Regions from separate parts of the Rhizobium sp. KDH_Rht_773_N genome, predicted to be linked through region 3. Evidence: predicted binding sites of a transcription regulator. Region 3 holds the regulator's gene; each other region holds the start of a gene.
The links. Region 3 encodes HrcA, which represses chaperone genes, less so after heat shock. Its sites were predicted from a motif close to GTTAGCACTCNCNNNNNGNGAGTGCTAAC; they were not measured.
Positions count from the first base shown of each region.

Region 1: the regulator HrcA is predicted to act here: its motif matches at 2,014-2,042, upstream of groES (co-chaperone GroES).
Region 2: the regulator HrcA is predicted to act here: its motif matches at 2,326-2,354, upstream of groES (co-chaperone GroES).

Region 1 is NZ_CM129525.1:991,128-995,407, reverse strand. It holds gene groL (chaperonin GroEL) at 1-1,604, opposite strand, end outside; gene groES (co-chaperone GroES) at 1,661-1,957, opposite strand; gene ACU8HS_RS05105 (TIGR01459 family HAD-type hydrolase) at 2,267-3,115, shown strand; gene ACU8HS_RS05100 (bifunctional riboflavin kinase/FAD synthetase) at 3,130-4,134, shown strand; gene ACU8HS_RS05095 (MFS transporter) at 4,152-4,280, opposite strand, start outside.
Region 2 is NZ_JBRFNB010000002.1:676,411-680,690, forward strand. It holds gene repB (plasmid partitioning protein RepB) at 1-91, shown strand, start outside; gene ACU8HS_RS25090 (RHE_PE00001 family protein) at 352-1,482, shown strand; partial or broken gene ACU8HS_RS25095 (IS6 family transposase) at 1,582-1,815, shown strand; gene ACU8HS_RS25100 (usg protein) at 1,951-2,223, opposite strand; gene groES (co-chaperone GroES) at 2,504-2,818, shown strand; gene groL (chaperonin GroEL) at 2,878-4,280, shown strand, end outside.
Region 3 is NZ_CM129525.1:1,452,088-1,456,367, forward strand. It holds gene ACU8HS_RS07410 (nucleoside hydrolase) at 1-258, shown strand, start outside; gene grpE (nucleotide exchange factor GrpE) at 333-968, opposite strand; gene hrcA (heat-inducible transcriptional repressor HrcA) at 1,080-2,168, opposite strand; gene rph (ribonuclease PH) at 2,347-3,063, shown strand; gene ACU8HS_RS07430 (VOC family protein) at 3,138-3,554, shown strand; gene rdgB (RdgB/HAM1 family non-canonical purine NTP pyrophosphatase) at 3,564-4,208, shown strand; gene hemW (radical SAM family heme chaperone HemW) at 4,224-4,280, shown strand, end outside.

The DNA of each region.
Region 1 (4,280 bases), 460 kb from region 3:
CCGCCCGGCATTGCCGGAGCGTCCTTCTTCGGCAGCTCGGCGATCATGGCTTCCGTGGTGATCAGCAGCGAAGCAACCGAAGCTGCGTTCTGCAGAGCCGTGCGGACAACCTTGACCGGGTCGACGATGCCGAGCTGGATCAGGTCGCCATATTCGCCGGTCTGGGCGTTGTAGCCGTAGTTGTCTTCGTTCTTGTCGAGGATCTTGCCGACAACGATCGAAGCTTCGTCGCCCGCGTTTTCAGCGATCTGGCGAACCAGAGCCTGGAGGGCGCGGCGAACGATGTTGATGCCGGCTTCCTGGTCCTCGTTGGCGCCCTTGGCCTTGATCTTGGTGGAAGAACGCAGCAGAGCGACGCCGCCGCCCGGTACGATACCTTCCTGAACAGCAGCGCGCGTCGCGTTGAGGGCGTCGTCGATGCGGTCCTTCTTTTCCTTCACTTCGACTTCCGTCGAACCGCCGACGCGGATAACGGCAACACCGCCGGCGAGCTTGGCAAGACGTTCCTGCAGCTTTTCGCGGTCGTAGTCGGAGGTGGTTTCTTCGATCTGGGCCTTGATCTGGGCAACACGGCCTTCGATGTCGGCCTTGGAGCCGGCGCCGTCGACGATCGTGGTGTTTTCCTTGGAGATCGAGACCTTCTTGGTACGGCCGAGCATGTCGAGCGTGACCGACTCGAGCTTGATGCCGAGGTCTTCGGAGATGACGGTGCCGCCCGTCAGGATGGCGATGTCTTCGAGCATGGCCTTGCGGCGGTCGCCGAAGCCCGGAGCCTTGACAGCAGCGATCTTCAGGCCGCCGCGCAGCTTGTTGACGACGAGCGTAGCAAGAGCTTCGCCTTCGACGTCTTCAGCGATGATGAGGAGCGGCTTGCCGGTCTGAACGACAGCTTCCAGAACCGGGAGCATGGACTGCAGGTTCGAGAGCTTCTTTTCGTGCAGGAGGATGAAGGCGTCTTCGAGGTCAGCAACCATCTTTTCCGGGTTGGTGACGAAGTAGGGGCTGAGATAGCCGCGGTCGAACTGCATGCCTTCGACGACTTCGAGTTCGGTTTCGGCGGTCTTGGCTTCTTCGACGGTGATAACGCCTTCGTTGCCGACCTTCTGCATTGCTTCGGCAATGTCGAGACCGATCTGCTTTTCGCCGTTTGCGGAGATCGTGCCGACCTGGGCAACTTCTTCCGACGTGTTGATCTTCTTGGCCTTGGCCTGGAGATCCTTGACGACTTCAGCAACAGCGAGGTCGATACCGCGCTTGAGGTCCATCGGGTTCATGCCGGCGGCAACTGCCTTTGCGCCTTCGCGAACGATGGCCTGTGCGAGAACCGTTGCAGTCGTGGTGCCGTCGCCGGCGACGTCGTTGGTCTTCGAAGCAACTTCGCGGACCATCTGAGCGCCCATGTTTTCGAACTTGTCTTCAAGTTCGATTTCCTTGGCGACCGAAACACCGTCCTTGGTGATGCGCGGAGCGCCGAAGGACTTGTCGATAACGACGTTGCGGCCCTTCGGACCGAGGGTTACCTTCACTGCGTCAGCGAGGATATCGACGCCGCGCAGCATCTTTTCGCGCGCGCCGCGGCCGAATTTTACTTCTTTAGCTGCCATTTTGAGAACTCCAAAAAAGGGGTGTCAGCGATATCGGATGAAAGACAACCGGCCGATCAGCCGATGATGCCCATGATGTCGGCTTCCTTCATGATCAGAAGGTCTTCGCCGTTGATCTTGACTTCCGTGCCCGACCACTTGCCGAACAGAACGCGGTCGCCGGCCTTGACATCAAGCGGAACGACCTTGCCGGACTCGTCGCGAGCGCCGGTGCCGACAGCGACGATTTCGCCTTCCTGCGGCTTTTCCTTAGCGGTATCCGGGATGATGATGCCGCCCTTGGTCTTCTCTTCGGATTCAACGCGACGGACGACGACGCGATCGTGAAGCGGACGGAAATTGGTGCTTGCCATTGTCTAATCCCTCGATCAAATGACATTCGCGGACCGGGGTGGCCCACATGGAGAATGTTAGCACTCAACTCCCGTGAGTGCTAGCGCCGTGCATTTAGGGATGGCTCCGGAAGGAGTCAAGAAGAGCCTTCACGGATTTTTGTGCCGGAATTGTGAAGAGGGCGGGATTTGTCCCGCGCCGCTTGCCGAACGTTGCGCACGTTCGGCTTTCCAGACTCTGACCTTCTTCCTCCGGGTGAGAAAATGCCTTGCCATTGAAGCCCGCCTTTGCAATGTCACCGATGGCTGAAAGCGAAGCAGGAAAGCGGAATGGCAAAGCGGATTGCGAACTTCTCCGAGATCACCGATCGATATGACGTGGTGCTCTGTGATGTCTGGGGTGTCGTCCATAACGGCGTCGATCCGTTTCCAAAAGCCGGCGAGGCGCTTGAGGCTGCCCGCGCCGCCGGCCTGACCGTCGTTCTCATCACCAATTCGCCGCGTGTCTCCTGGCAGGTCGTCGAGCAGCTGCGCCAGATCGGCGTGCCCGACGGCGCCTATGACCGCATCGTCACCTCTGGCGACGTCACCCGGGCGCTGATCGCCGAAGGTCCGCGCGAAGTCTTCCTGCTTGGCCCCGAGCGCGACAATCCGATCCTCGAAGGTCTCGATGTCGAACGCGCGCCCGCGGGCGAGGCCACCTCCATCGTCTGCACCGGCTTCTTCGACGACGAGACGCAGACGCCGGAGGACTACACCGACATGCTCGTGGATTTCAAAGCCCGCAACGTGCCGATGATCTGCGCCAATCCCGATCTCGTGGTCGAGCGCGGCCACCGCATCATTCCCTGCGCCGGCGCCATGGCCGCCTATTACGAGCAGCTCGGCGGTTCCACCCGCATTGCCGGCAAGCCGCACCGGCCGATCTATGAGGCGACCCTTGCCGCTGCCCGCGAAGTGCGCGGCGATTTCCCGATCGACCGCGTTCTGGCGATCGGCGACGGCATGCCGACGGATGTGCGCGGCGCCTTGAATTATGGCCTCGACCTTCTCTACATCAGCGGCGGTATCCACGCGAAGGAATATACGCTTGATGGCGAGACCGACGAGGCGATCCTGCATGCCTATCTCGAACGGGAAAAAGCCACGCCCAAGTGGTGGATGCCGCGCCTCGCATAAGAGAAACGAAGCCGATGACCGTGTTCCACCGCAATGAAACCCGAGATCCGCTGCCCGAGCATCTGAAAGGCGGCGTCATCGCCATCGGCAATTTCGACGGCGTCCATCGCGGCCACCAGTCGGTGCTGAACCGGGCGCTTGAAATCGCAAGGGAGCGGGGCGTGCCCGCCCTGGTGCTGACTTTCGAGCCGCATCCGCGCACGGTCTTCAAACCGGATGCGCCCGTCTTCCGCCTGACGCCGGCGCCCTTCAAGGCGCGCATCCTGGAAGAGCTCGGCTTCAACGCCGTCATCGAATATCCTTTCGACCATGAATTCTCGCAGCGTTCGGCGGAAGATTTCATCCATTCCATCCTGAAGGACTGGCTCGGCGCATCGCAAGTCGTAACCGGTTTCGATTTCCATTTCGGCCGCGGCCGCGAGGGTGGGCCTGCCTTTCTGATGGATGCCGGCAACCGCTATGGTTTCGGCGTCACCTTGATCGATGCCTTCCGCGACGAAAATACCGACGTCGTTTCCTCCAGCCATATCCGCGCGCTCCTGAAGGAGGGCGATGTTTCGGCCGTTGCGGCCATGCTCGGCTATCATTATACGGTTGAGGCGCAGGTCATCGACGGCGAAAAGCTCGGCCGTCAGCTGGGCTTCCCGACCGCCAACATGCAGCTGCCGCCGGAGGCCGAACTGGCGGCCGGCATCTATGCCGTCCGCTTCCGTCTGGAAAACGGCAAGCTTTACGATGCGGTGGCAAGCTACGGCCGCCGCCCGACGGTGACGGAAAACGGCGCGCCGCTGCTCGAAACCTATCTCTTCGATTTCAGCGGCGATCTCTATGGCCAGATCTGCTCGGTCTCTTTCTTCGGCTATCTGCGCCCCGAGCTGAAATTCGACGGGCTCGACCCGCTCGTCGCGCAGATCAGGCGCGACGAGGAAGAGGCCAGAGCGCTTCTCTCAGGTGTCAGGCCGCTCGGCGAACTCGACAGGAAGCTCTGTTTCGAAAGCAATTCCGGCAAAACTGCGTAGCGGTTTATTGAAAATGCTTACGCGGTACCAAGCGCCGGCTGCGCCTTCTGCCGCGGCAGCGGCGGGAAGGCGAGCGCGATCGCTGCAGCACCGAGCCCGACCAGCGCCGACCCGATGAACAGCCACGAATAATTGGCATAGCTATC
Region 2 (4,280 bases), on a different replicon from region 3:
TGCCCTGAAGACCGGCGACGCGCCGGAATTCGGCGCCTATCTTTCGAGCCGCCTCGACGAGCTCTACGAAGCCTACAAGGCCGGGAAGTAGACAGCGGGGCAGGGACGGCAAACCGCGGCGGGATTGCTGCCGCGCGCTGGTCGGTAGTGTAACTTCACCGGAGAGGCGGAGCGATTGCGATCGCTCTGCTCGTGACGCTCGGCGAGGCAGGCAAACACTCCGGTCTGAAAACCGGGTGATAACCTCGATCTCGCCGGCCGCGACGTTGTTTGCATGTTTTCGCCATGCGATAACTGACGGAAGCAAATACGGCTTTCCCTTCCCTTTGTGAGAATCCGTTAAACCTAACAATGCGCTACGATATAGATGCCGCAACGCTCCAGACGCTGCTTCCGGCCATTGCCGGGGCCGAGGACGCGTTGGCGCGGCTCGACGAGCGGACGGCACGGTCGCCGGTGGGGCAGGGCTTTGCCGCGCGCGGCCATTTCTTCGATGCGGCCGGTGCGCTGTGGGTGGCGGGCGAACTCGTGCATGTCGAAGACCTGGTCCTTCACGATGCGCATATGGACAGCCGCGCGCCGAGCCACGAGCTGACCATCGCCCATTCCGTCCTGCGCACGCGGCGGCGGATCGAGACGGCCGATCCGGCCTGGGCGCTCAGCCCGGCGGGCCTTGGCGTTCTGACCGCCAGCATGCTGGAAGGGGAGGAGAGGGCGCCCGAAGCACCCGAGGCCGCGCCTGTCGGGCATGAGCCTGACGAAGAGGACGACGGGGCGCCGCTTGCCGCCGAAATCGCCGAACTCGACGCCCTGCTCGCCCGTTCGCAGAGACTTCTCGACCGGCATGCCGGAAAACCTGTGGCGGAAGAGCTGGCAGAGGCTGCGTCGACGCAACGCAACGACGATCCGCTTGGCCTGTTCGGCGACGACGAATGGAACGAGGAAGAGCGGCTTCAGCAATGGCGCGGGCTGATACCGCTCGTCGAGGAGCTGCCGCACAGCCTGGCGGCCGCCGTTCTCTTCGACGCCTGGGAGCGGATCGAACCTCTGCGCCGGCAGCATTGGCTGGGCGGACTGCTGATTGCAAGCAGCCTGCGGGCGCGCGGCAAGGTCGCCTCGCATCTCTTTTCTTTTCACACCGGGCTGAAGCAGATCCGCCACGAACGCCGCCGCTCGCGTGATCGCGTCACACGCCTGCAGGCCTTTCTCGATGCGATGCGGGAAAGCGCCACTGTCGGTCTGAAGGAGATCGATCGTCTGTCGCTCGCCCGCACGCAGATGGAGTTGCGCTTCCGCGGTCGCCGTTCGAACAGCAGCCTGCCGCAGCTTGCCGATTTCATCCTGTCGCGGCCGATGGTGTCGGCCGCCATGGTTGCGCGCGAGCTTGGCGTGACCCAGCGCGGCGCTCTGAACCTCATCAACGAGATCGGCATCCGCGAAATCACCGGCCGTGGCCGCTACCGGGCCTGGGGCATTCTCTGAAGCCGCTACCGGATACGTCTTTTCGACCGCCGCAAGGGTGTATCCGCAAAGACTTTGAGTGGCATCGTAAACTTAACGAAGTCGCGATCAAGATGTGGGATCTGGCGGCATGACCGCTTTGCCCGTGATCCGCTTTATCGCCGCCATCGCTTTCCAACCGAAATCATCGCCCACGCGGTGTGGCTCTATTTCCGCTTCCCACTGAGCTTGCGAATGGTCGAGGCCATCCTGGCCGCACGCGGTATCATCGTCTCGCATCAGACGGTCCGGCTGTGGGCTGAGAAGTTTGGCGGTGCCTTCGCCAACGACATCCGCAGACGCACGGCCGGCCGGCTCGGCGAGCGAATTGCGCGCCGCGGCAATGGACCAATGGGCCAAGATCGCCCGGATATGACCTCTTGCTGAAACTCGGCATCTCCGCTTGTTTCGTGACCGTTAAGTTTACGATGCCAATCCGGTCTCAAGACTTCAGTGAAGCCTCAATTCACCTTCGACACGGCGCCATTCGTTGGGTCCAATCAGGCGCTGATGGGTGTAGCGCACGGAATGCAGCGGCCCATCGAGGTTCGCCTGCCAGAAGTCCAGGAACTTGTGCATTTCGGGAAAGTCGGGAGCGAGATCGTAGTCCTGCCAGACATAGGTCTGCAGCACGGATTCAAAATCAGGAATGCGGTAGAGGATATGCGCGGTTGTCAGTCCATAGCCATTAAGCTGACGCTCCAGATCCGATGAGAATTGCATGCTTCGTCTCCGTTTCATGACAATCCAAAGGTGGCGCAAAATTTTGCGGCCATCAACGAATTTCCGAACGCGACAGCTCAGTTTGTTGTTCCTTTACAGCATGTTAGCAGCCGCTGACGGTAATTGCTAATTTTTCGTTCTGACCTCTTGAAATCGAAAATCCGCAAAACCAGATCATTTCGCGCAAAACGCTCGAACGAGGTTTTGCACCCGCCCGGACTGGTCATCCGGTCCGGCCCAGGGGGAACAACGTCATCTTTTTTGCTCAACGGAGGAAAACATGTCGTTCCGACCGCTTCATGATCGCATTCTCGTTCGCCGGGTCGAATCCGAAGAAAAGACCAAAGGCGGCATCATCATTCCCGACACCGCCAAGGAAAAACCGCAGGAGGGCGAAGTCATCGCCGTCGGCCCCGGCGCGCGCAACGAGGCCGGCCAGATCCAGGCGCTCGACGTTAAGGCCGGCGACCGCATCCTGTTCGGCAAGTGGTCCGGCACCGAGATCAAGATCAACGGCGAAGACCTGCTGATCATGAAGGAAAGCGATGTCCTGGGCATCATCGAAGCTCAGGCCGAGCAGAGACAAGCGGCCTGAGGCGATACCCGTCAATCCAACCCATCAGTCAGATAGCTGCCTATTGAGGAGTTAAAGAAGTGGCTGCGAAAGAAGTCAAGTTTCACACCGATGCCCGTGAACGCATGCTGCGTGGCGTCGACGTGCTCGCCAATGCGGTCAAGGTCACCCTCGGACCGAAGGGTCGTAACGTCGTGATCGACAAGTCCTTCGGCGCCCCGCGCGTTACCAAGGACGGCGTTTCCGTCGCCAAGGAAATCGAACTCGAAGACAAGTTCGAGAACATGGGCGCCCAGATGCTGCGCGAAGTGGCATCGAAGACCAACGATCTCGCCGGCGACGGCACCACCACCGCGACCGTTCTCGCTCAGGCAATCGTCAAGGAAGGCGCCAAGGCCGTCGCCTCCGGCATGAACCCGATGGACCTGAAGCGTGGTATAGACCTTGCTGTCGACGCTGTCGTCAAGGAGCTGAAGACCAACGCCCGCAAGATCACCAGCAACTCCGAAATCGCCCAGGTCGGCACTATCTCCGCCAATGGCGATTCCGAGATCGGCCGCTATCTCGCTGAGGCGATGGAGAAGGTCGGCAACGAAGGTGTCATTACGGTCGAGGAAGCCAAGACCGCCGAGACCGAACTCGAAGTCGTCGAAGGCATGCAGTTCGACCGCGGCTACCTCAGCCCCTACTTCGTCACCAACCAGGACAAGATGCGGGTCGAACTGGAAGATCCCTATATCCTGATCCACGAGAAGAAGCTTTCGAACCTGCAGGCGATGCTGCCGGTACTCGAAGTCGTCGTCCAGTCCGGCAAGCCGCTGCTGATCATCGCTGAAGACGTCGAAGGTGAGGCGCTCGCCACGCTCGTCGTCAACAAGCTGCGCGGTGGGCTGAAGATCGCTGCCGTCAAGGCACCGGGCTTCGGCGATCGCCGCAAGGCCATGCTCGAAGACATCGCCATCCTGACGGGCGGCACCGTCATCTCCGAGGACCTCGGCATCAAGCTCGAGAATGTAACCCTCAACATGCTCGGCCGCGCCAAGAAGGTGGCGATCGAGAAGGAGAATACCACCATCATCGATGGCGTTGGCTCCAAGACCGAGATCGACGGTCGCGTTGCCCAGATCCGCGCCCAGATTGAGGAAACCACTTCCGATTACGACCGCGAAAAGCTGCAGGAACGTCTTGCCAAGCTCGCCGGCGGTGTTGCCGTGATCCGCGTCGGCGGCTCGACGGAAGTCGAAGTAAAGGAGAAGAAGGACCGCGTCGACGATGCGCTGCACGCTACTCGCGCAGCTGTCGAAGAAGGCATCCTGCCTGGCGGTGGCGTTGCCCTGCTGCGCGCCGTCAAGGCGCTCGATAATCTCGACGCTGCCAACCAGGACCAGAAGGTCGGCATCGAGATCGTTCGCCGGGCGATCGAAGCGCCCGTTCGCCAGATTGCCGAGAATGCCGGCGCCGAAGGTTCCATCATCGTCGGCAA
Region 3 (4,280 bases):
CGCTTCGACATCGAAAAATACGGCTCGGACGGCGGTCCGCTGCACGACCCGACGACGGTCGCCTACCTGTTGAAACCCGAACTCTTCAAGGGGCGGGACTGCAACGTGGAGATCGAGGTGAAATCCGAACTCACCGTCGGCATGACGGTGGTCGACTGGTGGCATGTGACCGACCGCAAGCGCAATGCGAAGGTGATGCGCCATGTCGATGCGGACGGCTTCTTCGACCTGCTGATCGAGCGCTTCGCGCGGATATGATCCGCCGGACCATGCAGACCGCATGAAAACGGCCGCTCCCGCGGCCTTTTTCAACTGTTGTGGTCCGTGCCGTCTCAGGCGTCCTTCTCGTCCAGCACCGAATTGGCCTCGGCCTCGACGAGTTTCGGGCCGCCCTTGGCGACGCCGACCATGGCCGGGCGCAGCACGCGCTCGCCGATGGTGAAACCGGCCTGCACGACCTGGACGACCGTGTTGTTCGGCACTTCGGTATTGGGCACCTCGAACATCGCCTGATGGAAGTTCGGATCGAATTTCTGACCGACCGGCTCCAGCTTGCGAACGCCGTGGCGCTCGAGAGCCGACAGCATGGAGCGCTCGGTCATCTCGACACCTTCGATCAGCGTCGTCAGGCCGGCATCGGCCGCAGCCTTGGCTTCGGGCGGAATAGCATCGATCGCGCGGCGCAGGTTGTCCGAGACGGCCAGCATGTCGCGGGCGAAGCCGGCGACGGAATAGGACTTGGCGTCCTTGACCTCACGCTCGGTGCGGCGGCGCAGGTTGTCCATTTCGGCGGCGAGGCGCAAGTAGCGGTCGCGCAGCTCTGCATTTTCGGCCTTCAGAAGCTCAAGCGGATCGGGCTCGCTTGCAGCAGCTTCCTTCACGGCTTCATTTTCGACGTTTGCGGCAGCGTCGGCTGCGGCTTGCGCCACAGTTGCGTCAGGTCCGTTCTGCGTCGTTTCATCGGTCATGACGGTCTCCGGTTGGTGTCTTCTCAGATGCGCCCGATATCGATGTTTGGCCGGAAAAAATCAAGTCTGCGTGACGAAGAAGCGAAAATTCGAGCGGTTTTGCGAAGTATTTCAGAGGCTACTGCGCGAAAGGCGCGAAACGAGCTGGGCGGTATAATCCACCATCGGGACGATCCGGGAATAATTGAGCCGGGTCGGGCCTATGACGCCGACCGCGCCAACGATACGGTCATCCTCATCGCGATAGGGCGCGACGATCAACGAAGAGCCCGACAGCGAGAACAGCTTGTTTTCCGAGCCGATGAAGATGCGCACGCCCGGTCCGCTTTCAGCCAGGTTCAGGAGCTCGATCAGGCTGTCCTTCTTCTCGAGGTCGTCGAACAGCAGGCGCAGCCGGTCGAGATCTTCGGCGCCGCCCACGCCCTCCAGCAGGTTTGCGCGGCCGCGGATGATGAGCTGTGCCGGCTTGGTCTCGTCCGGGCTGCCGGCCCATACGGCAACGCCACGCTCCACGAGGTCGCGCGAGAGCGCATCGAGCTCGTGGCGAACTTCATCCTTCAGCCGGCTCAATTGCAGGCGGAATTCCGGCAGCGTCTGGCCGGCCATATGCGCATTGAGGAAATTGGCGGCCTCGGTGAGCTGCGAAGAGCTGACGCCTGCGGGCAGTTCGATGATGCGGTTTTCCACCTGATCGTGATCGCCGACAAGGACGGCCAGCGCCTTCGTCGGTTCCAGCCGGATGAACTCGACATGTTTGAGAACCGGGTCGCTCTTGGAGGTGATGACGAGGCCGGCACCGCGGGAAATGCCCGAGAGCATGCGGCTTGCCTCGTTCATCATCGATTCCACCGGATTGTCGCGGCTTCCGGCCCGCACCTGGCGATCGATGCTGGCGCGTTCCTCCGCCGAGAGGTCGCCGACCTGCATGAAGGCATCGACGAAGAAGCGCAGCCCGATCTGGGTCGGCAGGCGGCCGGCGCTGACATGCGGAGAATAGATGAGGCCGAGCTCTTCCAGATCGCTCATGACGTTGCGAACGGAGGCGGGCGAAAGGGACATGGGAAGCAGGCGTGACAGATTGCGGGAGCCGAGGGGTTCGCCATGCTCCAGATAGCCTTCGACGATGCGCCGGAAGATTTCCTTCGACCGTTCATCCAGCGCAGCTACAGCATCCGAGATTGATGTCGACCTGTAGCTCATGAACTTTTTGCACCCGCACTGAATGATATACCGGAAATATAGCCAATCTGCCCCCCGTGGCAAAAGGGAATTTGCAAATGCACGCAGCCAATCGTAGAAGCGGGCGACGATACAATACATGCATGATATTGGCCGGAAACCGCTCACGCTTTTCGGCATCATGTTTCAGGAGAAGAGAATGCGGCCCTCAGGCAGAAAAACCGACCAGATGCGCAAGGTCTCCTTCGAGCGCAATTTCTCCAAGCATGCGGAAGGCTCCTGCCTGGTGAAATTCGGCGACACGCACGTGCTCTGCACGGCAAGCCTTGAAGACAAGACCCCGCCATGGCTGCGCAACACCGGCAAAGGCTGGGTCACGGCCGAATACGGCATGCTGCCGCGCGCCACGGGCGAGCGCATGAAGCGCGAGGCGGCTGCCGGCAAGCAGGGCGGCCGCACGCAGGAAATCCAGCGCCTCATCGGCCGCTCGCTGCGCGCCGTGGTCGATCTTGCCGCGCTCGGCGAACGCCAGATTACGCTCGACTGCGATGTCATCCAGGCCGATGGCGGCACGCGCACGGCCTCGATCACCGGCGGCTGGATTGCGCTTTACGACTGCCTGCGCTGGATGGAAACGCGCAACATGATCAAGGCCGACCGCGTGCTCAAGGATCATGTCGCGGCGATCTCCTGCGGCATCTTCGCCAATCAGCCGGTCATCGATCTCGACTATCTGGAGGATTCCTCGGCCGAGACCGATGCCAACTTCGTCATGACGGGCGCCGGCGGCATCGTGGAAATCCAGGGCACTGCGGAAGGCGCGCCTTTCACCGAGGAGGAATTCTCCTCGCTGATGGGTCTTGCCAAGGCAGGCATTGGCGAACTGGTGGACCTGCAGAAGCAGGCGATCGCCTGAGACTTCCATTCGGGCTTGGCCAGTGAATTTCCTTGTCCCTGCTTCCGGGGGCGAGGCCGGACAAGGGGCGGGCAATGGCGCAACCCATCGAAGGCATTCTCGAAACGGCGCTCTACGCAACCGATCTCGACGCGGCCGAAACCTTCTATGGGGCTGTGCTCGGCCTTGAGAAGATCGCGCGCTCGGGCAACCGCCATGTGTTCTTCCGCTGCGGACCGGGCGTGCTCCTGATCTTCAACCCGCAGGAAACGGTGAAGCCGCCGGCGCCTGATAGCCTGCAGGTTCCGCCGCACGGCACGACCGGAAAGGGCCATGCCTGCTTCAGGGTTTCGGGTGACAATCTCGATGCGATGGCGCAAAAGCTGAAAGCTGCCGGTATCGCCGTCGAATCCGAGGTTCACTGGCCGCAGGGCGGCCGATCGATTTATTTCCGCGATCCCGACGGCAACAGCCTGGAATGCGCGGAAGCCAGAATCTGGGGCATGAAGTAAGGATATTTTATGCGTAAGCTCGAAACCAAAACCATCGTCGTCGCCAGTCACAATCAGGGCAAGATCCGCGAAATCCAGGATCTGATCGGGCCGCTCGGCTTTACGGCAAAATCGGCCGCCGAACTCAACTTCATCGAGCCCAAGGAAACCGGAACGACCTTCGAGGAAAATGCCACGATCAAGGCGCTCGCCTCAGCCAAGGCCTCCGGCCTGCCGGCGCTTTCCGACGATTCCGGCCTTGTCGTCGACGCCCTCGGAGGCGATCCGGGCGTCTACACGGCCGACTGGGCGGAAACCGGCAACGGCACGCGCGATTTCAACATGGCGATGGAAAAGGTCGAGAAGGCGCTGGAGAAGGCCGGCGCGGCGAAGCCCCAGCAGCGCACCGCCAGGTTCGTCAGCGTGCTCTGCCTTGCCTGGCCGGATGGCCATACCGAGCTTTTCCGCGGCGAAGTGGAAGGTGCGGTCGTCTGGCCGCCCCGCGGGACGCAGGGTTTCGGTTACGATCCGGTCTTCCAGCCGGAAGGTTATGACGTGACTTTCGGCGAGATGAGCGCTGAAGAAAAGCACGGCTGGACTATCGGCAAGCCGCAGGCCCTGTCGCACCGCGCGCGCGCCTTCAAGCTCTTTGTCGAAACCTGCCTGGAAGCATAGGGCCACGCGTTGAACATGATCAATTCGCCTGCGCTGACGCGCGATGCAAAACTTCTGCCCGATACCGGCGAA